2 regions of the Paenibacillus sp. OK060 genome follow, and region 1 is predicted to be linked to the other one. Evidence: predicted binding sites of a transcription regulator. Region 1 holds the regulator's gene; the other holds the start of a gene.
What was found. Region 1 encodes LexA, which represses DNA repair genes until DNA is damaged. Its sites were predicted from a motif close to CGAACATATGTTCG; they were not measured.
Positions count from the first base shown of each region.

Region 2: BLS14_RS11200 (YhjD family protein) is a predicted target of LexA. The motif match lies at 12,109-12,122, and genes of this name have one in related genera.

Region 1 covers NZ_FNFR01000002.1:670,846-686,451, reverse strand. Annotated here, with positions in the region: gene glnA (type I glutamate--ammonia ligase) at 1-42, shown strand, start outside; gene BLS14_RS09315 (CatB-related O-acetyltransferase) at 156-815, opposite strand; gene BLS14_RS09310 (aldehyde dehydrogenase) at 1,365-2,666, shown strand; gene lexA (transcriptional repressor LexA) at 2,779-3,405, opposite strand; gene BLS14_RS09300 (LysM peptidoglycan-binding domain-containing protein) at 3,710-4,087, shown strand; gene BLS14_RS09295 (DUF896 domain-containing protein) at 4,184-4,393, shown strand; gene BLS14_RS09290 (hypothetical protein) at 4,520-5,032, shown strand; gene BLS14_RS09285 (HAD family hydrolase) at 5,060-5,866, shown strand; gene BLS14_RS09280 (ABC transporter permease) at 6,449-7,378, shown strand; gene BLS14_RS09275 (carbohydrate ABC transporter permease) at 7,391-8,260, shown strand; gene BLS14_RS09270 (ABC transporter substrate-binding protein) at 8,330-9,961, shown strand; gene BLS14_RS09265 (GntR family transcriptional regulator) at 10,066-10,740, shown strand; gene BLS14_RS09260 (cupin domain-containing protein) at 10,830-11,375, opposite strand; gene metH (methionine synthase) at 11,554-14,994, shown strand; gene rnz (ribonuclease Z) at 15,068-15,606, shown strand, end outside.
Region 2 covers NZ_FNFR01000002.1:1,069,021-1,084,626, forward strand. Annotated here, with positions in the region: gene BLS14_RS11135 (Gfo/Idh/MocA family protein) at 1-665, opposite strand, end outside; gene BLS14_RS11140 (sugar phosphate isomerase/epimerase family protein) at 658-1,422, opposite strand; gene BLS14_RS11145 (Gfo/Idh/MocA family protein) at 1,450-2,562, opposite strand; gene BLS14_RS11150 (AraC family transcriptional regulator) at 2,752-3,570, shown strand; gene BLS14_RS11155 (hypothetical protein) at 3,612-3,926, opposite strand; gene BLS14_RS11160 (Gfo/Idh/MocA family protein) at 4,010-4,948, opposite strand; gene BLS14_RS11165 (TVP38/TMEM64 family protein) at 5,149-5,760, shown strand; gene msrA (peptide-methionine (S)-S-oxide reductase MsrA) at 5,889-6,851, shown strand; gene BLS14_RS11175 (lipid II flippase Amj family protein) at 7,179-7,979, opposite strand; gene BLS14_RS11180 (DUF2188 domain-containing protein) at 8,203-8,676, shown strand; gene BLS14_RS11185 (YitT family protein) at 8,868-9,590, opposite strand; gene BLS14_RS11190 (nucleotide-binding protein) at 10,505-11,542, shown strand; gene BLS14_RS11195 (hypothetical protein) at 11,539-11,772, shown strand; gene BLS14_RS11200 (YhjD family protein) at 12,167-12,553, shown strand; gene cysK (cysteine synthase A) at 12,839-13,798, shown strand; gene BLS14_RS11210 (ATP-dependent DNA helicase) at 13,940-15,606, opposite strand, start outside.

The DNA of each region.
Region 1 (15,606 bases):
GTCCACCAATGGGAACGCGATCAATATATCACGTTGTACTAATAGCTGAATCCCTTGGCGATCTAGCGCTGAGGGGTTTTTCTTTTCTGTGGGCAAGGAGATATAAAAAAAGCTAGGTAGAATATTATTCTACCTAGCTTTATGTCTATAGGAGCTCAGTCCTTAATTTCTAATAAATAATGCTCATATAACTTGTTAATTGAAGAGTTCGAAAGCAAGTGAGTGACTGCTTCTATCGATTCTCTCTTCCAATCAAACCAGCGCATTTCTTTTAACTTCATGATTTCTTCTTCTGAGAAACGCTTTCTAACTTCTTTTGTAGGATTTCCACCAACTATCGTGTAAGGGGCGACATCTTTTGTTACAACTGAGCCTGCTGCAACAATCGCACCTTCACCAATGGTGACACCAGGCATAATCATTGCATTCATGCCGATCCATGCATCGCTTTCTATAATGGTATCTCCCTTGGGTGAGAAGGAATGGCAAATTTGATCAGCGAAAGGATAAACAGTGATCCACTCCGCATGATGATTGTTATTTCCTCCCATAAGAATAACGACACCGGCTGCGATACATACATAATTACCAATAATCAATCGATCTATTTGCCATCCAAATTCCTCAATGGGGTTGAATAAGCTCCTCGATTTGTCATCTCCCCATAAATATCTTACGCATCCATCTTCAAAAGATGAATGGTTATCGTAATAACCAGAGTAATAGGAGTAATCGCCAACTTCGATTAATGGATTGGTTACAATATCTTTTAAATACTTAATTTCAGACCAGTGATTAAATTGGTTTATATTCATTTTAGTTTCCTCGCTTCTAAGTTTTATTTCTGAGTAACTTAGAAGCGTGATGCGGTAGCCACATTCTTTAGTTTTTTTAGACGACGAATCATCTGAATCATCCTTCCTTAAGATATGAGGGCCATTGTAGCAATGACCTCTTTTTTTGTCAATCCTATTCTGATAAAGAGATGTCAGTAAGTATCCTCACTCAAAGTGTATATAATGAAGAAAAAATTCAGTAAGAGAAAATATAGACAGAACACGTGCCCACCATTTGGAAGGATGGATACATCATGTTGGACTAAAACGGGGACTGGAATAAGAATGTAAAGAGGAAGCTGGCATTCGTAGCATAAGTTTTGGCATATTAGTGTTAAGGCTTTTAATGTAGTCAATAAGAACCAGAATGGTTAATTAAATTATGATCATATCGTTGAAGCGAGAGTATGTTTTAATTGTTTGCTCTATTTTTACAGTATCTATATGTTGATAGTTTCATATAATTGCGTTATAATTCATTTATGTTTTTAGAAATTAAATTTTGGACAATTAATTGGAGATGTTAATATGGAACAAGAGAAGCAACTGGTTGCCGAACAGCGGACATTTTTTTATACAGGTCAGACTAAGTCTATTGAGTACCGTATTCGTGCTCTTCAGCAATTAAGACAGGGAATTGAGAAATATCAACAACGTATTCTTGACGCACTTCGTGCGGATCTAAATAAATCTGAAGCAGAGGCTTATGGCTCTGAGATTCGGATCGTGTTGGGTGAACTAGATTTTGCATTGGAACATTTGGAGGAATGGGCTACACCAAAACCTGTGCCTACAAATTCTGCTATACCTGATGGAACAAGCTTAATTTATCCTGAACCTTATGGAGTTGCTCTTATTATTGCACCTTGGAACTATCCGTTCCAACTGGCTTTCGGCCCTCTAATTGGAGCCATTGCTGCGGGTAACTGTGCCATTATTAAGCCGTCTGAATTAACCCCAGCCGTGTCACGTCTGACTTATGATTTGATTCATGAGATATTTCCTAGTGAGTACCTGGCAGTTATGGAAGGGGAAGTCGAGACGAGTACGGCATTGTTGAAAGAAAAGTTTGATTATATTTTCTTTACAGGCAGTACAGGTGTTGGCCGCATTGTTATGAAGGCAGCTGCTGAGCATTTGACTCCAGTTACGTTAGAACTAGGTGGTAAGAGTCCGGTCATTGTCCACCAGGATGCAGATTTGAAGCTGGCAGCTCAGCGCATTGTGCGCGGTAAATTCCTGAATGCTGGGCAAACCTGTGTCGCTCCAGACTATTTGCTTGTGCACGAGGAAGTACATGACAAATTATTGGAATTGATCGGTGCAGAAATTCAGGATAAATTTGGAGACGATGTGATGAGAAATGCTGATTTCCCGCACATTGTCAACGCACGTAACTTTGATCGTTTATCGGTGTTACTCCAAGATGGCAAAGCAATGATCGGTGGACGTTCTGAACGTGATCAGCTGCTCATTGAACCAACAGTACTGGGGGAAGTGGATTGGAAATCCCCAGTGATGCAAGAAGAGATCTTTGGTCCAGTTCTTCCTGTATTTAAGTATACCGACCTCAATCCCATGCTAGATGAGATTGTTCGCCGTCCAAAACCACTGGCATTATATCTCTTCACTCAGGATGAGGATCTGCAGAATCAGGTTCTGAATCAAGTATCTTTTGGTGGTGGTTGCATTAATGATACATTGTCTCATATGACATCACATTATCTTCCGTTTGGCGGCGTAGGAGAAAGTGGAATGGGTTCCTACCATGGTCAACAGAGTTTTGATGTGTTTTCTCATCATAAAAGCATTCTTAAACGCAGCGAATAATCTACTAACGTAGAACAATATAAGTTGTATAAGAAAAAAGAGGTTGTCCCGTTGAACGGGACAACCTCTTTATGTATCTTATTGTGAGAGCTCTGTACAACTTCAATACATATTAATGAATATCACGGAAAAGGCCAATGACTTTGCCCAGGATGCTAACGTGTTTCAAACGCAACGGTTCAAAAGTCGAGTTTTCCGGTTGAAGACGAATATGATCTTTCTCTTTGTAGAACGTTTTAACCGTTGCTTCATCGTCTTCAGTCATGGCTACTACGATATCGCCGTTATCTGCAGTTTGCTGCTGACGTACGATAACATAGTCTCCGTTAACAATGCCTGCTTCAACCATACTGTCTCCCACGACCGAAAGCATAAATACTTTCTGTTCGCCTACATAATGCGTAGGAAGAGGGAAGTAATCTTCGATATTTTCTGTTGCTGTGATTGGAACCCCTGCAGTAACTTTACCCACGACAGGAATGCGAGCAACGCTGTGAGCAAACTGATGTGAATGCTCTGACTCTTCCTGGCTGAGAAGTTCAATGGCTCTTGGTTTGGTTGGGTCACGTCTAATCAGACCTTTCTTCTCCAAACGATCCAGATGTCCATGTACTGTAGAGCTGGAAGCCAACCCAACGGCTTCACCAATTTCGCGTACGGAAGGAGGATACCCCTTCAACCGGACTTCATTGCGTATAAACTCCAGAATAGCCTGTTGCCTGCTGGATATCTTCGACATACCGTATCAACCCCATTTTAGTAACGTTTGGGAAAATTATAACATAGAACCTCCGTTCGTACAAACATAAGTTCTAAATAAAATGCCATAAAATCAATGTTTTTTTGCAAATTAAGATGAAAATTTTCTTTTGGTCTAATCAAATACTGCAAATGACAATTCCAATACAATAGAAGAAAGATAATAGAATGTAGTATCGACAAAAAAAAGCGAACAATTGTTCTAAAAAGTTATTGTACAAAACATGTGTTCGTGTTATATTAATTTCAACAGATAGGAACAAACGTTTGGAGGTCGATATTTAATGAGATATTCTACTTATCAAAGTATTTACGAACCGGTGCATTCAGAAGTGGTTGAAACTAACATAAGGAATTTTAAAAAGGTTTTTGCAAAAGGTAATGTCCCAACTTGGGTCTTGAAATTAATAATCGTAAGCTTAATTATACTGGTTGGATGTAGTACAGTATTGACTGTGTTCGCTGGCAATGAGAACGATCTGTTGCCTGGGGGGAAGATGGCAGTTTCACAAGGAGATACGCTATGGAGTATATCATTGGATCACAAACCTGAAACAATGGATACACGTGTATATATAGAAGCAATCAAGAAAGTGAATCAACTTCATTCAACTTCAATACAGGTGGGGCAAGTCTTAATACTGCCTCAATTCACAGATTAAAGCTGCATATCCACACGCGCTAATGCGTGTCAGCTTGACAAGCTGCCCTTAACATGTCAAAGTTAATATGACTTTGTATTTTTGGAGGGGACAAGCTTGGATATAGATAGTCTGGTAGCACGTATTAATGAATTGGCCCGTAAGCAAAAATCCACTGGATTGACAGAGGAAGAGCTCGCTGAACGTGCCAAACTTAGAGAAATCTATTTGAATAACATTCGAAGCAATTTCAGACAACAACTGGATACGATTGAAATTGTAGATGATGAGAACGATCAAGGCCACCAAGGCAAACTCAAACATTAAGGAAACCTAATGATATCATTATGATATTTAGGTTTTTTCCTGTTATCTAGAGGTTGCAAATTATAGGGGGAAATGTTGGTTTGCAGTTATGTAAGCCGATACAAAGAACATCTAAGGGGGATTCTCATGTCGCGTTCGTTCGAGAGAACGGTTCGAAAAAATTCTAAGCAGTTGAATCAGCAACGTAAAAAAAGCGGTAAACCGGTTTTTGGCACACCAGGTGAGGACGTATTTAAAGGACGCAGTCTTCTGTTTCCTATTTTTCTGATCGGACTAGCATTCCTGTACCTCTTTATGAGTACATTTCTTGTCAAAGCTCCGATGACCACTTGGGACTGGGTGACCTTGTTGCTGTATGTATTTTTAGCAGTCATCTTCATGCTCCGTCGTCCTTATGTCAAAATAGGAAGTAATCGGATTTTGACGACAAAAGGGAACCGTGAGCGTTCAATTGGAGTCGACGATATCGTGAAATTCAGAATTGAGCCAGGTACGGTTGTGATTGAGCATAATGCACGAGGTAAGAGATGGGTATTTACCAAACTACTGAATCGTTATGATACCGATGCAATTACTGAACGTCTTCTAAAATTCGCCAAAGCACATCAGATCACCGTGGAAACATACGAGAAAAAGTAATTTTGCATAAAGGGGAAGATGACCGAAATGGCGTTAAAAGCGATTTTTTTCGACCTAGATGATACTTTACTGTGGGATGAGCGCAGTGTTCGAGAGGCCTTTCATGAGACTTGCTTGATCGCAGCGCAAGAGACGGGCGTTAAACCCGAAGACCTTGAAGAAGCTGTTCGTAATGAGGCACGTAATCTGTATGAGTCTTATGAAACTTTTTCGTTTACCAAAATGATTGGGATTAACCCATTTGAAGGTCTTTGGGCTAACTTCACGGGTGGGGATCAGCCGGAGTTTCGCCAGTTGGAGCAGCTTGCACCCGCATATCGTAAAGAGTCATGGCGTCGTGGCTTGTTAAAGCTGGGGGTTGATCGTGAAGATCTGGCGGAACAACTCGCCTTACAATTTGGGGCGGAGCGGAGATCAAGACCCCATGTCTATGAAGAAACGATGGAAACGTTGAGTCATCTACAAGGGAAGTTCAAGCTTTTGCTTTTAACCAACGGCTGTCCTGCTTTACAACAAGAGAAGCTTGACGGCGTTCCTGAATTGGCTCCTTTTTTTGACGAAATTATTATCTCGGGTTCGTTCGGTAAAGGCAAACCTGATCCTTCGATCTTCGAGCACGCATTGAGTAAGCTGGGAGTGCAACCTGAGGAGAGTATGATGGTTGGAGATAAGCTTACGACTGATATTCGTGGAGCATTGTCTGCAGGTATTCAATCTGTTTGGATTAACCGTGAGAATAAAGAGAATACCGAATCGTATGTGCCTGACCATCAAATCAAGCATTTATCCGAATTGGAACGAATCATTGCTGAATTCTCAATGAGTGCATCATAAATCGTATTTTTAGTGTACTACTCAAACATTGTTAGGTTTTATGAGATGTATTTTATCCATAAAACCTAACAATGTTTTTTTTGTGTTGGGACAGCTTGAACTATACCGTAATAACAAAAGATGAAATTTTTTATTAAAAGTTATTGAAATTATAGAACTGCTGATTTAGAATATAACTAACATACTAGTATGACTAGTATGCGAATGAATGCAGCGAATATCTGTTGACTTACTTGAATGAAGTGGAAGCGGGAGTTATTCGCTATAATTTTCACATTGTTTGTAAGCGCTTTACATAATCGAAGTAACCATTTAGTTCTGGAAATACAACATGAAGTGGTTAGTAAGAAAATGAGGGTAAGCATCTTAACCAATATGTGTCTCTAGTGATCTCCATAATTGATATCGCTTACATTATTTGTTTTGTTTTATTCTACTGGTGGGGGTGAAGTTCATCTGATTACTTGTCTTCTACAAAAAGAAGAGATGATAAGAATTGATCGAAAACGCTTTTATTTTATCAAGCTTAGGATCGGAGTGAAATAACATATGGAGTCGGAAACCGCTAAAACCACGCTAACGATGACATCTTTACGTAAAGAAAGCAGGTTAAGAACTGTTACAGCTCTGCTTCGCAAAGATTGGCAGCTGTACTCACTGTTAATTCTTCCTATTATCTATCTTATTATTTTCAAATATGGGCCCATGCTCGGTAATGTAATCGCATTTAGACGATTTGTACCGGGAGGAAGTATTTTTGGAGAGACGTGGGTTGGATTCAGGTATTTTCAGATGTTCATTCAAGACCCAACCTTTTGGAAAGTATTTGGGAACACACTTATGCTTGGTGGACTTGCGTTACTTTTCACCTTCCCAGTTCCGATTATTTTTGCATTGCTGCTGAATGAGGTGAAAAGCAAACGTTTCAAAAAGTTTGTGCAGACCGCATCTTATCTTCCGCACTTCTTGTCCATCGTCATCGTTGCCGGAATGATTCTGCAATTAACGGCAGTTAATGGCTCCATTAACGGAATGGTTTCATTCTTTACTGGTGACAGCATTCCTTTCATGCAGCGTGCGGAATGGTTCAGAACAATCTATATCACCTCTGAGGTTTGGCAAGGTATGGGGTGGGGAGCCATTCTATATTTAGCTGCATTGACAACAATTGATGATTCTTTGTATGAGGCTGCACGGATCGATGGTGCGAACCGTTGGAAGCAAACCCTCCATATAACCATACCGGGCATTTTGCCAACGATCGTTACATTGCTGATTTTGAATATGGGTAATTTCCTCGCGGTTGGATTTGAGAAAATCTTGCTCCTTTACAATCCGCTGATCTACGAGACATCTGACGTGATTTCTACTTATTTGTACCGGGTAGGTTTGCAGTCCAGCAATTTCAGCTATGCTACCGCCATTGGTTTGTTCGAATCCATTATTGGACTGATCCTGGTATTCTCGGTTAATGCCATTTCACGCAGACTGACACAACGAAGCTTGTGGTAAAGGAGGAGCAATATGCTGGAATCAAAATCATACAAAGTATTTAAAGTTTTCAATGCCATCTTTTTGCTGCTAGTGGTATTCATCACGCTCTATCCGTTTCTGAATGTCGTGGCCCAATCTTTCAGTAGCGAGGCTTATATCAATTCAGGCAAGGTAAGCATTATCCCAAGAGGATTTAATGTAGAAACCTACAAGACCATCTCTCGCGACAGCATGTTCTGGACCAACTATAAAAACACAATTATATATACCGTTGTTGGAACTTTGATTTCCATGTTCATGACGACCATCTTCGCTTATGCCCTATCCAAGAAAAGATTGATGGGACGAAAATTTTTGACGATGTTCGCCGTGTTCACGATGTTTTTCAGTGGCGGCTTGATTCCTAACTATGTCCTGATTAACTCTCTGGGCTTCAATAACACGATGTGGGCACTGGTTGTGCCTGGTGCAATCAGCATTTATAACATGTTAATTATGAAATCATTTTTCGAAAACATGCCTGAGGAGCTTGAGGAAGCGGCAGCTATTGACGGTTTGAATACGTATGGCATTTTGTTACGGATCATTCTACCGCTGAGTAAAGCTGTCATGGCAACGATGGTTCTGTTTTACGCTGTGGGACACTGGAACTCCTGGTTTCCTGCCTTCCTGTATCTCGACAAAAAGGAACTGTTTCCCGTTACGATCTACTTGCGCAACATGATTGCAGGTGCAACGGGAGGTGCTTCGGCTGGTGCTTCAGCGGATAATTTGACTCAAATTTCTGCAAATATCAAATCGGTCACGATGGTACTCACCATTTTGCCTATTTTAACGATTTATCCATTTGTTCAAAGATACTTTGTAACCGGTATCATGTTGGGATCTGTTAAACAGTAATCCTAACCCGATATAGTTCAACATCTTGATTGTAAGGCCAATCTAAACCACATGCAGGGGGAGAATTGAATGAAACATAGACCACGTAAGCTTGTAGGCAAGATGGTATTGGCAACAATGATGAGTGTCGTTCTGGCAGCATGTAGCAGCGGTGCTGGTGGAGAGAAAGTTGAACCAGAATCCAAGGGGGCCATGGAATCTTATGGTGTAGGAGAGACCTTCAAAGCCGCTGAACCATTTAATCTATCTATTCTGTACAGCGATCAGCCAGCATACCCGTACAAAAAGGATTGGCTCCTGTTCCAAAAAATCACGGAAAAAACCGGAGTCACGCTGGAGCCTACCATCGTTCCGATGAGTGACTATCCCCAGAAAAGATCCCTTCTGATCAGCTCTGGAGATGCCCCTCTGGTTATTCCGAAAACCTATCCGGGTGAAGAATCTGCTTTTGTATCCTCTGGTGCGATTTTGCCAGTGAGTGACTATGTTGATTTGATGCCCAATTTCAAAGATAAGGTTGAGAAATGGGGACTTCAGGATGAACTTGAGGGTCTTCGACAAGAAGATGGGAAATATTATGTACTCCCAGGTTTACATGAAGAGGTTTGGCCGGACTACACCCTTATAGTGAGAACTGATATTTTTGAGAAAAATAACATTGCCATTCCAAAGACATGGGACGAATTGTATGATGCCGCCAAAAAGCTAAAAGAAATCTATCCGGACTCCATTCCTTTCTCTGATCGATTCAAGTTCAATAGTACGCTGGGTATTGCAGCTATTGGTTTTGGGACAAAAGCTGGATGGGGATTCGGTAATGGTCTGACGTATCAGGCAGACAAGGATGAATTTGTATACACGGCTACAACACCGGAATATAAAGATATGTTAACTTACTTCAACAAGCTTGTATCGGAAGGACTTCTGGATAAGGAAAGCTTCACCCAAGACGATGATCAGGCTACACAAAAATTCGTTTCTGGAAAATCCTTCATTATTAATGGTAACTCGCAAACGGTAGTGCTTCATCGAAATGACATGAACAAAACGTTGGGAGAAGGAAATTTCTCCATCGCCAAAATTACAGTTCCTGGTGGTCCAAAAGGTCAATTGATGTCCGGCTCCAGACTTGAAAACGGTGTCATGATTTCCGGTAAAATTAAAGACAACGAGAATTTCAAAGCAACCATGCAATTTATTGACTGGTTATACTATAGTGATGAAGGTCAAGAATTTGCCAAATGGGGTGTAGAAGGCGAAACCTTCACCAAACAGGATGGCGTTCGTAAGTTGGCCGAAGATGTGAACTATAACGGATTGAATCCAAAAGGCACAAAGGACTTGCGCATCGACTATGGATTCTCCGGTGGTGTGTTTGCCTATGGAGGAACCACAGATTTGTTGCACTCCATGTTTAGTGAGGAAGAACTGAAATTCCAGCAAGACATGAAAGATATCAAAGAAGTGGTTCCTGCGGAGCCGCCAATTCCTTACTCGGATATCGATCGTGAACAGGTGACACTGCTTAGCACACCGCTTAAGGATTTCTCGGATCAAAATACGCTTAAATTCATTTTGGGAGAACGCAAACTTTCTGAGTTTGATGCATTTGTAAAAGAGCTGGAGAGCCAAGGCTTGCCTCAGTATATGCAGCTTTCCAATGACACATATAAGAAGTACAAAGAAAAAAAGCAACAATAGATGTAAACTGAAATTTGCCCATTGCCGTTTCATTTAGGGAATTTAAGTGGAACGGCAATTTGTGCTAAGATGGATGAATATGGCTGAGAGGAAGAGGTTAAGGAATGTCACTTAATCAAAAGATTAGAGGTTCGACCCGGGCTTATTCATACAATCTGATAAAGGAACGAATTCTGCACCTTGAACTTGAGCCTGGTACCAAGATTTCCGAGAAGGAAATTGCGGATGAGTTGCAAGTAAGCAGAACGCCAGTACGTGAAGCTTTCATGAAGCTTGCCGAGGAAGAGTTACTGGATATCATTCCACAGAGTGGAACTATTGTCTCCCATATTAATCTGGAGCATGTTGAAGAAGGCCGGTTTATGAGAGAGAAGATGGAGAAGGAAATTGTCACTCTGGCTTGTGCTTCTTTTCCGGAAGAATTCAGATTCAGACTTGAAACCAATATTGCCATGCAGGAAGTATGTATAGGGAAAAATAATTTCTATCGGCTTTTTGAACTGGATGAAGAGTTTCATCAGATATTGTTTCAAGGCACAGGAAAAATGAGAAGTTGGAAAATGCTACAGCAGCTCAATATTCCCTTTAATCGCCTTCGTTTATTACGCTTGTCTGAAGATTCCGATGCAGAGGTTATTATTTCACAACATAAAGAAATATACCGACTTATCACGGAACGTGAAACCGAGCGAGCTGTTGAGGTTATGGAAGCTCATCTCAGACTAGTTGTTGTTGAACAAGAGAAGATGAAGGCAAAATATCCACATTATTTTATATAGAACATCTAATGTTGTATACTATCTGAATATGCAGAAACCCCTGTTCGAATTGAACAGGGGTTTGTTGAGCAAATAATAGAATTTGCTTATTAGGCTTGTTTGATAAACGTTGGATCTGGGTAAGGATCTGCGATCCAGCCATCTTTTTCAATAAACAGACGCACGGCAATGATTTGTTTGTTCTCCATCAAAGTGAAGAAGTGTGGGGTGTTCTCAGGTACCGAGATAACGTCTCCAGGAGACAATTCTACATTAAAGTAACCTACATCATCTGTAGCTTTGATGACAAAGATTCCTTTGCCGGCTACAATTGCGCGGATTTCATCTTCAGCATGAGTATGAATCTCTTCAAATTTAGCAAGCTTCTCTTCAATATCTGGTGTTTGTTCAGACAGCGTGATTACATCCCAGATTTGGTACCCGCGACGTGCAGCCAAGTCTCTGATTTCATAGTCAAATGTGTTTAGTACTTCTTCTTTTTGTTCATCGGTGAGTCCAAAGTTGTTTTGCAGATCAGTTTTTAATTTGGACGCGTCCCATTTTTCAAATAGTACTTCATATTTGTTTAAGAAATTTCGAACATTTTCGTCTCCAGTGATACGTTCGTTCGTATTTCGGATTACAATTTCAGCCATGTTCTTTCCCTCTTTTCCACTTGGTTTAATCGCTATTATATCGGATTTCGCTATTTTTGTCGATTCACAAATTCATTCTACCTTCATAAAAACCGCCAGGGGACTGATCAAACCCGATCTTTCACATTAAGTTAGTTTCTGTTAAACTAAGATTTAACGTTTTGCGGAGGTGACGATATTGGATAAGCTTAGCCTACATGATGCATTAAAACAACGAATATTGATCCTCGACGGTGCAATGGGGACCATGATTCAACAAGTAGATCTCACAGGCGCAGATTTTGGCGGAGAAGACCTGGATGGTTGTAATGAAATGCTTGTACTTACACGTCCAGAGCTAATCCAGCGTATTCATGAGGAATATCTGGAAGCCGGTGCTGACTTAATTGAAACAAATACGTTTGGTGCAACTTCTGTTGTACTTGCTGAATATGACATTCAGGACCGTGCACGTGAAATTAATCTCGAAGCAGCCAGAATTGCAAAAGCGGCCGTGGATCGATTTTCGACACCGGAGTCTCCACGTTATGTGGTAGGTGCCATGGGACCTACAACCAAAACACTGTCAGTAACAGGTGGCGTAACTTTTCAAGAGCTCATCGACAGTTATTTTGAGCAAGCGCTTGCTTTAATTGAGGGAGGCGTTGATGCGCTGCTGCTCGAAACCTCACAAGATACGCTTAATGTAAAAGCAGGTAGCATTGGAATTCAACAGGCATTCGAACAAAGTGGTATCAAGCTTCCTTTGATGATCTCAGGAACGATCGAACCGATGGGTACAACCCTCGCTGGTCAGAACATTGAGTCTTTTTATATATCCCTAGAACACCTTAACCCAATTTCAGTGGGACTAAACTGTGCTACAGGTCCGGAATTCATGCGTGACCATATTCGCTCGCTTTCCGGAATGGCTTCAGTTGCAGTAAGTTGTTATCCAAATGCAGGGCTTCCGGATGAAAATGGTAATTACCATGAATCGCCTGAATCGCTTGCTCAGAAGATCGGTGCTTTTGCCGAACAGGGCTGGTTGAACATCGCGGGTGGCTGTTGTGGAACAACACCTGCACATATTCGGGCAATGCGGGATACACTTGCCAAGTACCCTCCAAGAGAAATGAACGGAACACATCCACCAGCATTGTCGGGAATTGATCCAGTCTACGTTGAACAGGACAATCGCCCTTACATGGTTGGGGAACGTACGAACGTACTTGGATCACGGAAATTCAAGCGTCTTATTGTTGAAGGGAAATATGAAGAAGCTTCGGAAATTGCTCGGGCTCAGGTGAAAAATGGGGCACATGTTGTCGACGTTTGTGTTCAAGACCCGGACCGTGAAGAAGCCGAAGACATGGAGAAGTTCCTTGAACTTGTTGTCAAAAAAGTAAAGGTGCCACTGATGATTGATACGACAGATGCAGCCGTCATCGACCTTGCACTGCAATACTCTCAAGGTAAAGCGATAATTAACTCCATTAACCTTGAGGACGGCGAGGAAAAGTTCGAGCTGGTCACTCCGTTGTTGCATAAATACGGCGGTGCTGTCGTTGTCGGAACGATTGATGAACGCGGTCAAGCCATTAGTCGTGAGGACAAGCTGGAGGTAGCCAAGCGGTCTTACGATTTGCTGGTGAACAAATATGGATTAAAAGCAGAAGACCTGATTTTTGATACCCTGGTGTTTCCAGTAGGGACGGGCGATGAACAGTATATCGGTTCGGCCAAAGAAACAATCGAAGGTATTCGTGTCATTAAAGAAGCGATGCCTGAATGTCATACGATACTGGGAATCAGTAACATTTCATTTGGATTGCCTGAAGCAGGGCGTGAAGTGCTAAACTCTGTATTTTTATATGAGTGTACCAAAGCAGGTCTCGATTATGCCATCGTTAACACAGAGAAGCTAGAGCGTTATGCATCCATTCCGGCAGAAGAGCGCAGACTCTCGGAAGAGCTGTTATATAATACGAATGACGAAACACTAGCTGCCTTCGTAGCGGCGTTCCGTAACAAAAAGGTTGAGAAAAAAGAAAAGATTTCGAACCTGTCGTTGGAAGAACGTCTCGCATCGTATGTTGTTGAAGGAAGCAAAGAAGGTTTGCTGCCCGATCTGGAGCAGGCACTCGCCAAATATAAAGCCCTTGAAGTAATCAATGGCCCGTTGATGCGGGGCATGGAAGAAGTAGGGCGACTGTTTAACAATAATGAGCTGATCGTAGCAGAAGTGCTTCAGAGCGCGGAAGTTATGAAGGCTTCGGTAGCTTATTTGGAACAGTTCATGGAGAAGAATGAGACGTCAGTTAAAGGAAAGATTATTCTAGCGACGGTAAAGGGCGACGTACACGACATCGGCAAAAACCTGGTGGAGATCATCCTTTCCAATAACGGTTACCGGATCATTAATTTGGGTATAAAAGTACCACCAGAGCGAATTATTGAGGCATACAGAGAAGAGAAAGTCGATGCGATCGGTCTATCCGGTCTGTTGGTAAAATCGGCGCAACAGATGATTCTTACAGCTCAGGACTTACGCACAGCAGGAATTGATGTACCTATTATGGTTGGTGGAGCGGCATTGACACGCAAATTCACCAAGAATCGTATACGCCCGGAATATAACGGCATGGTTGTATATGCAAAAGATGCGATGGACGGACTGGATTTGGCCAACAAGCTGATGAACCCAAGCACTCGAGAAGTGATGCAGTTGGAGATGGACGCTGAAAAAGAGGCTGACGCAGCTGGCGCAGAAACTGTTAAATCCCTTCCCGAGCTAACTCGGGTAGAGCGTTCGGATATCGCAATAGACAACCCGGTTCTCGTTCCACCGGATCTGGAGCGACATGTTATGCGGAACTATCCGCTATCACACATATTACCGTATGTGAACATGCAGATGTTGCTAGGTCACCATCTTGGTTTGCGTGGCTCAGTAGAGCAGCTGCTTGCTTCGGGTGATCGGAAAGCCACTGATCTGAAAGCGGTAGTGGATGATATTATGCAGGAAGCTGTTCGTGACGGGATTATTCAGGCGCATGCGATGTATCGTTTCTTCCCGGCTCAGTCCAGCGGTAACAGCGTCATCATCTATGACCCGGAGAATACAAGTAATATCTTGCATACATTTACGTTCCCTCGTCAAAAAGTTGAACCATACCTGTGTCTGTCCGATTTCTTGAAGCCAGTGGAATCTGGACAAATGGATTACGTTGGTTTCATGGTCGTAACGGCTGGGCACGGTGTACGGGAGTTATCGACAGCTTGGAAGGAGCAAGGTGATTATCTTCGCTCACATGCTCTGCAATCCGTAGCGCTTGAAGTAGCAGAGGGATTAGCTGAGCGGGTTCATCATATGATGAGAGATATCTGGGGATTTCCGGATTCAGCACAGATGACCATGAAGCAACGTCATGGGGCACGCTATCAGGGAATCAGGGTATCGTTTGGATATCCGGCCTGTCCCGATTTGGAAGACCAAGGGCCACTGTTTAAGTTGTTACAGCCTGAGGATATTGGTGTGGAACTGACTGAAGGTTTCATGATGGAACCTGAAGCATCCGTATCGGCGATGGTATTCAGCCATCCGCAAGCGAAGTATTTTAACGTGGAGAAGGCTTAAAAGTAAAAGGTCAGGCAAAGCCCTCCGCATTGTCGGAGGCTTTTTGCTGGCAGCAGAAAGAGGTGCGATCCAGATGGAACTATATTTCCTGGGAACTAACGCTGGTGTACCTACGCTTCAGCGGAATGTAACTTCCATAGGGCTGCGCATGTTGGATGAGCGCAGAGCATTGTGGTTGTTTGACTGTGGGGAAGGAACCCAGCATCAGATTTTAAGTTCTCCGCTTAAATTGAGCAAATTGGAGAAAATATTTATCACCCATTTACATGGAGATCATGTATTTGGACTTCCAGGTCTGCTCTCCAGCAGAGCATATCAGGGTGGCACTACACCGTTAACGGTGTATGGTCCGCCAGGAACTGAACGAATGATCATGACAACTATGGAGCTGAGCCAGTCACGTCTAAACTATGATCTAAGCATTGTAGAACATACAGGTGGAGTGCTTTTCGAAGATGAGAGCTTCATTGTGGAATCTGCGTTGCTGGAACATCGTATCGACAGTTACGGGTATCGGATTACCGAAAAGGATCGTCCAGGCAGCTTGGACCCTGCAAAACTGGCTGAGTATGGCTTGAAGCCGGGGCCGCTATTTGGTCGCTTGAAGCGGGG
Region 2 (15,606 bases), 400 kb from region 1:
CCAAAAGCATTGGCCGCATTCTCACGTTGACCCAGCTTGTGGAAAGTTGAGCCCATAACACTCTTCGGCTTGTAATTATCCATCAGCCAAAGAGTCAGGTCCAATGCATGCGTACCGATATCAATTAGCGGTCCTCCACCCTGCTTTTCCTCATCAAGGAACACACCCCAGGTAGGTACAGCACGGCGGCGAAGTGCAATCGCCTTACCGAAATAAATATCGCCCAGCTCGCCTTCTTCACACATTTGTTTCAGATATTGGCTGTCATTGCGGAATCGGTTCTGATACGCAATGGACAACTTTTTGCCTGTACGTTGTGCGGCTTCCAGCATAGCCTGCGCTTGTGCAGACGTTTTCGCCATTGGCTTTTCACACATTACATGTTTGCCCGCCTCAAGGGAAGCGACCGTGATAACGGAGTGGGAGTCGTTTGGTGTACACACATGTACCACATCAATACTCTCATCCTTCAGCATCTCGTGATAATCCGTATATACTTTAGCTCCCTCAGCACCGAATTCGGCTGCTGCCTCCTCCGCACGTTCTTTCACAATGTCACAGAAAGCGACCATACGGCCCTGAGATTGTTTGGACAGGCTGGGCATATGTTTACCTTTGGCGATTCCGCCACAACCTACGATGGCGATATTAAGTACTTTAGACATGAACAAGTCCTCCATTAGCGGCATATTTTCTAATCCAGTTCATACTGCTCTCGATGCTTTGCAGTGGAGGATTCTGACATACATCCTGTTCCACAACAAGCCACTCGGCTCCCGCCTGATCTGACGCTGTAGCTACAGCTCCCAGATCTACCTCACCTTGGCCGAATTCCACTGTCAGGACTTGGCCTTCTGAACGGCGCATGTCTTTCCAGTGGACAAGTGGCAGACGTCCCGCATACTTCGCGATGACTTCCGTTGGCGGGTATCCTGCGGCGTGAGCCCAACACGAATCCAGCTCCACTTGCAGGTGGGAAGCGGTTACGGTATCATACATCGCGTATAACGCCGGCTGACCCTCAACCTGCTCTGTAAATTCAAAATCATGATTGTGATACATTAACACCATGTCCTGCGCTGCACATTTCTCACCAATCTCATTCAGGGAAGCAAATACGTTATCCCATTGCCGTTGTTCTTCCGACAGATAAGGGACAATCAGGTTTTTGTTTCCGATGGCTTTGTGATAAGCGATCACGCCATCAAGATCCTCAATCAGACTATTGTACTGAACATGGGTACCCACGATCTCCAGACCGAATTCATCCAAAATGGCCTTTACTTCTTCCGGGCTATGCCCGTAAAAGTTGTGAAACTCTACGCCTTGATATCCAAGCTCTGCAACCTTGTCGAGTGTACCTTTGAAATCTTGCTCCAGTTCATCCCGTACCGTATATAGCTGTAATCCAACCTTCAACATTTACCGGTTCACCTCATCCGAGATCAATTAGTGTGACTGTACAGCCTCTGACTGATTTTCATCTGTATTGTTTTCTGCTCCTGCTTGATAAGTGCTCTCCAGCTGGATGTGTTTGCCCTCAAACGAGGAGCGTTGGAACGCATGCATAGCTTCAAGAACATGATAGGCAAGCTTACCACTGGCCTTGTGTTCGCGTCCGGCTCGAATGGATTCAACCATTTCGGTAACGCCGATTCCACGCTCGTTCTGTCTGCTCTCAAAAGCAGGCGTCACAGTCTCCCATGTGTCCTGACCGAATCTGCGGAGCTTCACTTCCCCGTTAAAAAAGTTAGGATCCGGTATGCTCATCGTACCTTCGGTACCGTAGATTTCAATCCGTGGCAAATCCGAAGCACCCCGGATATCGAAGCTGGTGATCATTGTTGCAATGGCACCTTCCTCAAAATCAATCGTTCCTGCCAAGTGTGTTGGCGTCTGTACCTCAAGAGATGTACCTTCCTTCGGACCGGAACCAATAACGCGGTCCGTGATCTGTACACCTGCCGATGAACTGATTCTGCGAATCGGTCCAAGGAGAGTAATCAGTGCGGTCAAATAGTAAGGCCCCATATCGAACATCGGTCCGCCACCAGCGACATAAAAGAACTCCGGATTCGGATGCCAAGCCTCCGGCCCTCCACCCATGAAGAATGATGTTGCCGCAATCGGTTTACCGATCAGTCCTTCTTCAATAGCCTTGCGGGCAGTCTGAATACCTGAGCCAAGGAACGTATCCGGTGCTGAACCAACATACAATCCTTTTTCCTCAGCCAGTTCGATTACCTTGCGACCATCCTCAAGAGAGATTGCCAGTGGTTTCTCGGCATACACATGTTTGCCTGCTTCAAGCACAGCCAGATCAGTCATGGCATGACTGCCAGGAACCGTGAGATTTAGTACAAGCTCAATTTCATTATCTTGCAGTAACTCATCTACATTGTAAACGTTTGCGATATTGAATTCATCAGCTCGTTCTTGTGCCCGTTCACGGATCAAATCCGCAACAGCCACCACTTCAATGAGAGGATTATCTTTAAAATTTTCAAGATAAATGGCGCTAATGTTACCGCAACCAATAATACCCGCTTTCATTTTCTCCACAGTGATGTTCATCTCCTTATGAATGGTGAGAACCTGTAAATTTGCATATTTGGAATTGAAGGTTTTACGCTTAAGTGTTGCACTTGAATTTAATACTATGGTATTCCGTTTCGGCTTCAATTAAAATGAATAATATGATCGAAACATGAACTATCTGGTCATAATTTTCAAATTGCAAGGAGTATGCCAATGCCGACTGATTATTCCTGCCAGGTTCTTACAGCAGGCTTCTCGTTTCATCGCAAACCTTATATAGGCTTGCATCCTGAGGGAGTAAAGAATTACTTGTTAAGACTCCAGACGGACGGACGTTGCCGAGCACGTGTAGACGGCACCATGTCGCTTGTTGATGCGGGTGATCTGCTTCTGTTTAGTCCAGATGAGCCGTATGAACTGAGAATAGACAAAGAACAAAATCCGATGGGTGAACGACTTGTGGAGAGTGGTGATTACCATATTTTCTTCAATGGGGACTGGGTGGATGAGTGGTGGAAACATCACAAGCGGCCGAACCGGATCAAGGTGCAGCTGACCGAAAGCCTGCTTACCCTGTTTCGACAGCTCGTATTGGAGCAGCGCCGTATTTCCAATCCGTACCCTGAAATCGCCAGTTATTATATGCGAATTCTTTGTCTTGAAGTGGATCGTATGCTCTCGGAGCATCCGACGATTACCAACACCAACTATGTGGCATATGAGATTAAAAGTTACATCGAGGAGAACGCTTCTTCTCTATTCAAGCTTGAAGATATAGCTACCCATATTGGAATCAGTGTTTCAAGGGGAGTTCATCTCTTCAAAGAAGCGTTTGGTAAAAGTATTATGCAATATACACTGGATGTACGACTGAACATGGCCAGGGAACGGATCATTTTTAGTCCAATGACACTCGAACATGTAGCCGAATCTTCCGGCTTTAACAATTATACGTATTTCCACCGGGTATTCCGCTCCCGGTTTGGCATGTCGCCCAAAGAATTCCGCGTCATTCACCGGGAACAGATGTAATCGCTTCATTAATACGTATACGTATTATCCGTAACCGAAACTTATTTGCGCGCGGCAATCGCCTCGGATACAACCATAGCCAGATCTTCATTGCCAAACATGGATAGCACGCCCAATACGGTGTCGTCCGGAATGTCACCGGCTTCCTCCTTGGATACAACTAGCTTCAGCACCTGCTGCAAACGCTCGTTGCTCAGTTGTTCCGGGTAGGCTTGCCGGTACATCTCTTCCGGATCCAGTCCCTGATTGACACACCACTGGGCAAATACCAGAATCATCATTTCCTCTTCCTGTTTATACGTCTCAATTACAGCTTCCTCAATCTGTTTGTTGCGTTCTTTTTCATATTCATCCATGGTGTTATTCTTCCTCCATTATCGTTTAATGAATCATTGGTGCGGAAGGCTTCATTTATACTCCCGCACGACCTTCTGCAAGATTAACCACGGATAAGCTGTTCAGCCAGGTCATGACTGTCCATAACGTGACTTGCACTGATGGCACAGTCATCCGGGGTTTCAAGATTTGCCAAAAATTGATCAATCGCTCCCGTAAATCCTCTTCGGGTCAAAATACTTTCCCACCTGCCAAAGGTTTCCTTGCGTTCCTGTGCACCGCGTTCCTCATACTTCGCTATTTCCATGTTCAGCACTTCTACCGATCTTCCCCCGCCATACAGCTCAAGCTTCTCCAGATCCGCTCCTGCTTGGCGTATCATATCGAATCTGCCATATGCCGTTCTACCCAACTTGGCTGATCCTGCGGCGTGCAGCAGGCGGTCCAAGTCATTTTTACGTATCCACTGATGGAGCAGCTGCACATTGTGATCTGAATACCATAACATCAGGTCAAGAATATGAATCAGATCATCATAGATAGTTTCCGCAGCGGGACGATCCTGAATGCCTGTACGATGTTTAGTAACTGTCAGCGATTCAAAGCCTTGTCCAGCCTGCATCCATTCCTTCGCGTTTTGATACAAAGGTGCAAATCTCCGGTTAAAACCTACCGCCAAAAGAAGACCCTGTGCTTCCGCAAATGCGGTCATTTCTTCCGACTCCCGTAACGTATAGGACAGCGGTTTGTCCACGTATACTGCCAGCCCCCGCTCCAAACATTGCATGACAATGTCAAAATGAGTTTCTGTCGCTGTATGTACAAACACCGCATCCAGATCCCAGGACAACAATTCTTTCATATCCGTTGTTCCATTGTTCAATCTATAGGTATGCTGTATTTCCTTCACCGGCTCGGGAGAACGGTTCATAATCCCCGCAATTTCCACGTCCGAGTGGGCAGTCAACAGCGGCAAATATACTTTACGTGCAATGTCCCCGAGTCCGATGATCGCAGCACGGGTTCGCTTGGTTGTTTCCATTATGATCATTCCACCTTCAGATGAGTTCTATATTTCTACGTCCTATAGTGTAACCCTTCAGGCAGCAACATGCCAGTGATTGCAGCTAGAACCGCCATGAATTGTCCATCCTTTGGTTGAACGTGGTAAACTTTAGAGAGAAAGCAATACGGATTGGGATACAGTAAGACCTTCCTGGTCTGAAAGGAGCGTTTGGGATTTTGCGAAAATGGTTATGGCTCCTCTTATATGTTTTACTTGCCGGAGTCACGTTTATTTACAGATATGAACTGCTGGCCTGGACCGATCTGCATCAGTCCATTCCACTTTTACTAGCCATGGCGACATTGTTTGCTCTTGTACCCGTAATTCCGTACAAGATCGTCATTATTGCCTTTGGCTATAGTTACGGTACTGCAACAGCAGCCTGGATATGCTGGCTTGGGACCACATTTGCTGCACTGCTGGTATACACCGGAGCGAGGACGATATTCCGAAATCAGGCCAGATCCTATCTCGAACGCATTCGGGGTTTGAATCGATTTACAACATGGATGGAGGCTCATCCCTTCATGGGTATCGTGTCTATGCGACTGCTGCCCATCGTGCCCCAAATGGCGGTTAATATCTACGCGGGCATTACCTATACCCCATTCTGGGTCTTCATGGTTGCGACGGCAATTGGCAAACTGCCTGCGATTTTTGTTTTTGCCTATGCAGGTGCACAAGCAGAAACATCAATCTGGGTGAGCCTGCTAATCCTTGCCGGTTATCTGGTGTTCATGACGATAATATTGCTCTTGTTTCGCTTACGCTCTCGTAAAAAAGCCTAAGTGGGAACAGTCAGAAACATTTCAGATTCATCCTCTTTACGATCCTGCTTGGTTGGCTTGCCAATTCGGGATATAATAGAAGAGTAAGCCAAAATATCATTCTTCATCAGAAATGGAGTGACTATAGCATGGAACAACATACTAGTGAAAAAGCAACTTTTGCAGGCGGGTGCTTCTGGTGTATGGTATCCCCCTTCGAGGAACTACCCGGCATTCATAAGATTGTATCGGGTTATACAGGAGGACATACGGAGAACCCCACATATGAGGAGGTCTGCTCGGAAACGACTGGTCACGTAGAGGCCGTTCAAATTACATTCGACCCGGCCATCTTCCCATATGAGAAGCTCGTTGAATTGTTCTGGCAACAGATCGACCCAACGGATACGGGTGGACAATTCCATGACCGTGGATCATCTTACCAGACGGCCATCTTCTATCACAGTGAAGAACAACGCCAGATCGCAGAAGCTTCCAAAGCAGCTTTGGCACAAAGCGGACGTTTTGACAAACCAATTTTCACACCGATTTTGCCAGCGAAAACGTTCTATGAAGCAGAGGAGCATCACCAAGGGTACCATCACAAAAATCCTGCGCACTACAAACGGTACCGTAAAGGTTCTGGACGTGAAGACTTTATCGAAAGCAACTGGTCCGGCAAAGTGGATAAAGACGGCCTGAAAGAGCGTCTGACGCCGCTGCAGTTCGAAGTTACCCAGAACAACGCAACCGAACCAGCATTTCATAACGAGTTCTGGGACCACCATGGTGACGGAATTTACGTGGACATCGTATCCGGTGAGCCACTGTTCAGTTCCACCGACAAATACGATTCCGGCTGCGGCTGGCCAAGTTTCACCCGTCCACTGCGGGACTACAATGTGAAGGAAAAAACGGATCTCAGCCATTTCATGATTCGTACCGAAGTGAGAAGTCGTGAAGGGGATTCCCATTTGGGTCACCTGTTCAATGACGGCCCTGCCGAAGCTGGTGGAATGCGTTATTGCATCAATTCCGCAGCCCTTCGTTTTGTACCCAAAGAAGACCTAGAAAAAGAAGGATATGCCGAATACGCCGTACTGTTTAATTAAGTTATGATTCATTGAAGTACGGAAATAATGAAGCGCTAGCGAATCGAACGCACCTTAAGATGACAATTAACGTGCAATACTAATTTTAACGAGCTTCAGTCACGTTATTCGGTTGAAATCTACGAAAAAGCCTGAGGCAGCACATGTAAAGCGATCAAATAATGCCTCTACGATTCGTTAAACCACAGACTTGAGGGAATTGGAGTATTAACTTGTGCTCAGTTCGTTAGACATTAATTAAGACTAAAAGGGGCTTCCCGTCATCTTTATGACATATGGGAAGCCCCCTTTTTAGTTTGCTTTTTTTGTATATAGATTGAAATTGGCTTACATCATACTCACAATCCAGCCGATCCAGTAAGCAAATGGAATCAATAACAACTGCGCCAACAATGTACCAAATAAACGGGATACAAGCATACAGCCATAGATCTGATTCATTCGATCCAGCCGAATTTCACCACGCAGAGATTTGTCGCTGAGCAACGAAATACGAGGATCAATCAGGATGGTTAACAAAATGGTCGCTACTCCATTAATGAGTCCGGTGGATTGCGAAGCAGCTACAGCCTGACCCGGATAAAGATACGCAGCGTACAGACTGGACAGGACCCCAGTCGTATAGATTGCTGTCACCGCTATGTTCAACGTCATTAGACGTCTGGGCATTCCGTTTTGTACCAATAGTTTTGCCATTTTCCATGATGGCGGGGTAATATAATACATCGCGTTTTTGAGCTTGCTGCGTTTCATCAGTCCTCGAACCATGGAAGGAATCGATCCTGCCGCCTCAAAATGAACGACCATTCGGGAAGCGAGCTTGACCATCGTTGGAAAACTTAGAATAGCCAAGGCCGTTCCTATCGTAGCCGCACCCATCAGCCAGTGCAGTTGCGCTGCAAAGTGTGGGTTCCCTCCACTCGCCGCAGTATCCACCAGATTGCCTACCATCGGCCCTTGGGCCATATTGGAGGTACGCGAAACCAGCAACAAAATTCCGGACAGGGACAAGGCCAGCGCTATTCGCCGAGTGCGTAATCCCCCAAGGCGCAGTGCATAGGACAGGCTGTCAGCCGCATGAATAAGCATGGTAAATAACATAGGAATGGCCAGGCTCAAACTAAACATATGTAAATCTCCTTATCTTTTTCCTAATGTGCTTCTATTGTAATTTCAAGTATGGAAGCATTATACTCCTCATCCACATAAAAGTATAGAAAAGCACTAAGAAGTTGAACAGTAGAATGCACAAAAATACAGCACACGCTTCGAAGTTCTCCACAATAATCGTTTATTCATCCGGGTGCAGGGTAATATACAAATAACTTATATTGTACAGGAGGGAATCAATATGCCGTGGAACAAACAGGATTATCCCGTTTCCATGAAAAATCTGGAGCCTCGTGTCAGACATAAGGCCATTGAGATTGCCAATGCATTGCTGGATGACGGTTATGAGGAAGGACGCTCCATTGCAATCGCGACTGCCAAAGCGGAAGAATGGGATGAGAATCATCCCACATCGAAGCATTCGAAGCAGGCTACAAAACATACTTCATCAGACAGCAAATCGGAGCATGGAAAATCTTCATCTCCACGCCGTCATTCCGAACCTGTCTCTTCTTCCAAAAGCCATGATAATATTCATGTCGTTCCTACCGACTCTGGCTGGGCCATCAAGGAAGAAGGTCAATCCAAATCTCTGGCTACGTTCCGAACCAAAGCCGAAGCTGTGGATGCTGCCAAAGAAAAGAGTGAAAAACAAAACATTCGGGCTATTATCCATAATGAAGATGGGCAAATTGCCTCTTCCATCAAGCCTTGAGTGAATCTGTTCTAAAATAGAAATATCGTGAATGTATTACTTTTAATTTTTTTTACTGAAGGCAAGCAAAAAAGCCCTTTCGCCGCTAATGGAATGATTCCCATCAAGCATGCAAAAGGGCTTTGTGTTTGGTATGAGGCAAGCCCACCTTACTTGAACAACATTCATTTCGAATAGGGTGGCCGTTACGTTTAATGCGAAACCCCTCTAGCCACAGGAGCTCGTTGTGAAGCACCGCTGACTACTTTGGCAGCAGTCGACACGGGCAGCTTCACAGCTGAGGTCGTAACCGTCCGGCGAGCCGGGAAACTGACCATATACGTAATCACTTTACTGGCAATCCATACGGCCAGAATGGTATATAAAGTTTCTTTTACCGGTAGAAAGAAAAGCGACAATCCGAGTACAAACGCATCGCTGACAAAGAAAACCGTTCCCAGCTTCCAGCCCTTCCAACGGCTAATGAGCACCGCCAGAATGTCGTCTCCACCTGTTGCTCCTCCGAATCGAAGCACCATACCAGCACCCACGCCGGTGATAACACCGGACAAGACTGCCGGAATCCACAAATTACCGTGAAACGGAATAACCAGGGTGGAGTACCGCTCAAACCCGTCATAGAACAATGAGAATGCGGCCACACCCAGCAGCGCCTGAATCATGAACTTCCAGCCCTTGAGGAACCAGGCCAGAATCATGACTGGAATATCCAGCAGCAGCATGCCAATAGCAGGTGATAAGCCTGTCGCGTACTTTCCAAGCAGGGCCAGACCGACAAATCCGCCCTCCGATAAATGATTCTGAAAATTAATGTGATAGTAGGCAAATGCCAAAATAAATGTTCCGAGCAGCATAATGGCGAACTTTACCGCCTCTGTCTTAACTTGTTGTAAGGTTAACGATGTTCTCTTCATTCAGGTTCCCTCGCAGTTTGTAAAGGTTGGTTTGCACCGACCGTACCCTGCAAAAGGCAAGCCTGGAAGAAATCATCGTATTTGTCCTTCGAATATTATTCATTCCAATCCCCTCTTTCGCAGAGTCAGCCGTTTTTTTCTTTACGGTGGTGTACTCTACAAGGGGCGCTAAGTATAAGAGAGATCGTAACGTTTCCAGATCGTCCTTGGGGAAATTATCCTTCGGGAACTCATGGTATCCTGATCCTTTCTGTCTGTTGGTGGTTAGCTGTGCCAATTAAACTGATGAATATTACACCATGCATAAGACCATATAAACTTTACACTTAACCACTTCGATTGCAGTACCCTCTTTCGATCGCTGTTATCCCCGGATTTTTTGATTCCCTTTTCCTAAGGGAAAAATCCTGTGATAAAGGCGAACACTTCGTTTCTTCAGACGGGTTCTGCACTCTACGTTCTCGTGTAAAAATTTAGTTCGCCTTCTATAGACACATGTAACGTTCAATTCAGTTTAAAAATCTAAGCTAACTTGCTTGTTCTTCTATTATATAACACCGATGTGATTGGGTCGAAACAGCAGACCCTTCAAATATGAGCAAAAAGCACACTCTTGCCTGCTTGAGCCGCCAAACAGCCACACCAGGACAAGCTTCTCTACCTAATGGTGCTACCTGCTCCTTCATTCTATGACTGAAGCTTCCAAATATAACTGTCCAGTCACCCAACTGTGACAATTTGGGTCCATTTTTTATTTTTCCGCGGATTTTAAAGGAATCATTTCCCTCTTGCACATACACTATAGCAAATGTAATCGGCTTATCTTGGGTCCAGTTAAACGTTCCAGACTTACTCTGCTGTTTATGGTATAATATAACAATTGAATCCCACTACCCGTTTAAGCGAGGCGGATTATGAAAACGTTAAAGCCAAGAGTCTTTATTGGCTGCTCGCTGGAAGCGAAGCCGATTGCAGCCGCAGTACACGAAAACTTGCGTTTCTCGGCCGAAGTTACCCCTTGGTACTCCGGAGTTTTTAATCCAAGCAGCTATACCATGGACGATTTGGAAGCAGAAGTGCGTACAACAGACTTTGCCATTTTTATTTTTCATCCGGATGATATATCGAAAATTCGTGGGAAGTACTATGCCTCTGTCCGTGATAATACAATGCTGGAAATGGGTTTGTTTATGGGTCGGTTAGGACGAAAGCGTATTTTTTTCATTCTTCCAGAGGATATTACTGACATCAAAGACGCCAGCAAGATCGAAGGTTTACGTATGCCCACAGATCTGCTGGGGTTAAATCCACTGGTTTATGAAATTCGTTCAGACGGGAAATGGGCGCCAGCCGTCTCGGTGGCCTGTTCCAAAATCGCCGACAGCATCGAAGAACAGGGGCGATGGAGCGATCCCGAAGTGGAAAAAATTATCGAGAAGCACAAAAGGTCTGAGGGTGAAGCCCGATTACAGTTGCTCAAGCTGCTGCGATTCTTCAGGGAGTTACTGCGTACCCGCAAAGCAGATTCGGTTATGTTGGAGCGAATGAGCGATGCACTTCGAAGTGCATTTGTATCCCTTCCTCCATTTGCCGTGCGTGGGACTGCCATATACCGTACAGATGACAGTGGTCATATTGAACAATTATGTGGTAACGTTGGGGAACCGGGAAGAAAATATAACTTGTCCGCCAATGACGACAAGCAGCCCGATGATCCGAAGCGCATTCTGGTCATTGATTCTTACCTGGAGAACAAAATCAAGATCAACCTCTATGACGATTATCTTGAGAAAGAGTATCTGCTATGCTATCCTGTAGCCAAGAGGTATGTAATCACAGTCCATATTATTGGACATATTGAAGCGGATGAGGCGATATTTCAGCAGATGGATTTGGAGAACCGTCATCTGTTCAACGCCATCAACGATTTGTTAGGAGGCGAACCGGAATGAAACCGGAAACGAAAAAAATAAGCAAGCGCTGGGGCAGCGACAAAAAGGTACGCCTCAGTTCTGCGCCCGAATCATCACGACCGGTTCCGGAACCCAAGGAAGAAGATCGTTTCCACAAACCGGCCGTACCGCTGACTACGATTGGCCCTTCCCTGAAGGGTAAGGAAAGACCTTACAAAGTGATTCTGGAAAAAGAGGCTCTTTACGAGAAGCCTCAGTATCTGGCTTAACCGCTTTATGCTCATATACAACTCTGCCGTCTGGTTCGGTAGATCATCTGGCCCCGCCGCCCAAGGCAGGGGCTTTTTTGTTGCAACACTTTGGCAACCCTTCATAACATTCGCTAGTACCAACGGACTAAAAGCTCTTCACCTATTCGGCTGATGCATTAAGTCATTTTCTTTATGCCCTTAGGTTTCCTGCAAAACCCAAAAATTATACCTTATTTTGGAGAAGGCTTGTCCCTATTTCACCGCCTACAACCTCAGCATAAATCGCATATGTGCTACTTCCAATATTTCTCGGTTGTATTGTGTATCATCATTGCATATATTGATTATAATATAAGAACATACGTTCTGTAAATAAGAACATGTCCGAATTCAAGGTTAAGGAAGTGAAAGTATGTCATCATCCCCTTCCGCCCCATCCCCTGCGGATGAAGACCACCGATTGATTAAAAGCATGGTTGTACGCACTCTTCTGCTGGATGTGCTTGAACGGGATATTCGCACACTGGATACGTTGCAGCTCAAAATGCCAGAGGTCTACATTCTGTCTCTAACCCGCATTCAGAATGATGTACTTAAGGAAATGCTTACGCTTCGCAAACAAATGAGAACTCGTGGCGTCAAGGTTCTGGAGGAGAAACGGCAAGTTGATGGAATCGAAACCCAGTACCTGTGCAGAGGCTATTTGCAGCGGTTCTATATGCTGTGGACGTTCGCGCGGAATGAAGTCAAAAAAGAGCTTAGTCGGCATCTGGATATGGATTTGACCCAGCCGATATAGCTAATTCATCTGCTTAATGTACCCTTCATCGTTTGAATTCACATTTCTTTCTTAGTCCACTTGGTTCACTTACTCCTTAGACTCCTCACCCTTCTGCCTAATCGAAACAGGTTGACCCCGGGAGGCTGCGTTCATTAAGATGGAATAGACATGTCTGTGCATTCCGTTCAGACTTGTAATGAAAATGGATTCCTATAAGCAACAAGCCTGCCTGCCATTAAAGGCGGACAGACTTGTTCATTGGGAATTGCTTTCAACGTCTTATCAATCAAGGAGCTGTACTTCATGGACTTGAATTCGCATTTAATTAATAATCAAACACCCGCACATACAGGCATTGCCGCAAATGTTACTGAGCTGATAGGCCAGACACCTGCCGTCAGACTGAACAGACTTACAGGTAGCGATTCCGCTGACGTATACGTCAAGCTGGAATACTTCAATCCGAGCGGCAGCGTCAAAGACCGTGCCGCCTATAACCTGATCGTTCAGGCTGAACGGGCAGAACTACTGCTTCCCGGCGCAACCATTATCGAACCAACCAGCGGCAATACCGGCATCGGTCTTGCAATGAATGCTGCTGCCAAGGGATATAAGGCCATTCTGATCATGCCGGACAACATGTCCAAGGAACGCATCAACATTCTGAAAGCCTATGGCGCAGATGTCGTGCTCACCCCTGCCGCAGAACGGATGCCTGGCGCGATTCGCAAGGCCAAAGAACTTCAGGCCGACATTCCGGGAAGTTTCATTCCCCAGCAATTCGAGAATCAAGCGAACCCGGACATCCACCGGATCACCACGGCTCCCGAAATTATGCAGCAGATGGAAGGCAAGCTGGACGCCTTTATCGCCACGGCGGGAACAGGCGGTACGATCACCGGAACGGGAGAAGAACTGCGTAAGCAGCTGCCGGACATTCGTATCTATGCGGTAGAGCCGAAAGGTTCACCTGTGCTGTCCGGCGGCGAGCCCGGACCCCACAAGCTCGTCGGTACAAGTCCGGGGTTCATTCCGGACATTCTGAATACCGACGTGTGGGATGCCATTATCCAGGTGTCCGATGAGGATGCACTGGATACGATGCGGCAGCTTGCTGCCCGGGAAGGGCTGCTACTCGGCCCTTCCTCTGGCGCTTCGGTGTGGGCCTCCCTGCGCATCGCGCGGGAACTGGGGCCGGGTCACCGAGTGCTCTGCATTGCGCCCGATACCGGGGAACGGTATTTGAGCATGGGTATTTTTTAACAAAGAAAAACTCTTACACAAGTTAAAGACTCCCCTCCAAAATGAGCGCTTGATCACAGCTGGACGTTGAATCCGCAGCGTACAAGTACTTACTCTGGAAAGGGAGCCAGTTAAGTTAAATATTCTAAATATGAATGTGAACTAGTGTGTCAGGGTTGTCCATTCTACACCTTCGGGAAGCAGAGCCGCAATGCGGTCTTTGGCTTCCTTTTTGCTGTATAACGATTCATCGAGAATCGCGGCGGTACCTGAATCACTGCTGGTCCGAATCAAACGTCCCAGACCTTGCTTCACGCGCAGCAACATGTATGGAAGATCGATCTCTTCATAAGGTGCAGCAGACGCTGTGCGTTTTGCATTAAATACAGGGTCCTGTGGTGGATACGGGAGCGACCAGATCATGACATTGGATAATGACGGTCCTGGAACGTCCAGACCTTCCCACAGATTGACGGAGCACAGTACACTCTCCTCATCCTCCTGGAAAGCGGCAATCAGGTCACTAATCTCCCGATCTCCCTCATACATAAAGCGTAACCCTTGAGCCTCAGGGACATGAACAATGTCCTGCTTGAATGCACGCAGCTCTTCCATCGTACGGAACAGAATCAGGGCACGACCCCCACTCTCCTGAAGCAACGTTACGGCGTCACGCAACCGATTTTCATTTTCCGGGTGACCAGGTACGGTTTCATCTGTAATCTTCATCTGCATTTTGTCCGCATAGTCATATGGAGAAGCCACGGAGAACGATACAAAATCATCAATCCCCAGACTGTCTGCCACATAACGGAATGAATTATCCACAGATAACGTTGCGGATGAGAAGACAATCGGAATGCCTGTGTTGAACACACGCTCGTTCAGAATTTCCTTCACGGTACGCGGCATGATCGATAAGGTTGTCTCGTCATCGCTCTGTTCAGCCCAGCAGATGTACCCATCTTCCTTACGGAACAACGCAAGGGCAGACTGAATCATGTCCAGATGTTCTTCCACTACACGCATCTGATAGCCGTCCAGCGAGAACAATCCGCTCTCAAATACCAATTCTTCGCCGATCGCATCCAATACGCTGGTCAGTCGTTCAATCTCCCGCAGCAACGGCGGTTCTACCCGCACTTCTTTCCGTTCCGATCCGGGAATGGCTACCGTATACGTATCCAGCAACGCGAACAGTCGCTCACTGCTCTCTATCGCTTCATCCACACGCTCGGCGAGGGATTCACGAATCTCACCTTCAAGCAGGCGAGTGACGAGTTCCTCGAAGATGCGGTGTTTCAATTTGTAGCTCAGTGCGTTCAGGGCCGCTTCTTCCAGCAAATGTCCTTCATCAAATACAACCGAGCTGTGATCAGGCAGCAATGGCAATTGTCCCTCGCGTTTGCGCGCTTCATAGGTCCACACATGCTCCATATAGTAATCATGGGAACAGATGATGATGTCCTTGGAACGGCGGTAGTGGTCACGTGATAACGTCAGACCACAGCGTTGACGTTTGGGACAAACGAAGCAATCCTGGAACGGGTCCCAGTTAATTTTATTCCACTGGCGATCATTCAGATGTGGATACTGTTTACGGTCACCATACGGATGGAAGGCCTGAAGCGTACCCGGCGTATTCACAAAATCCGGAAGGCTCTCATGCACCTCTTCGATCACCTGCGCATCCTCGTCCGCAAATCTCATCGCACTTAATTTATTCAGACAGACGTATTGGTCAGGTGATTTTCCCAGACGTGCATCCACTTCCAAGTCCAGATGTGCAGCCAGCTTCGCAATATCTCCGCCGGGCTTCACAAGCTGTT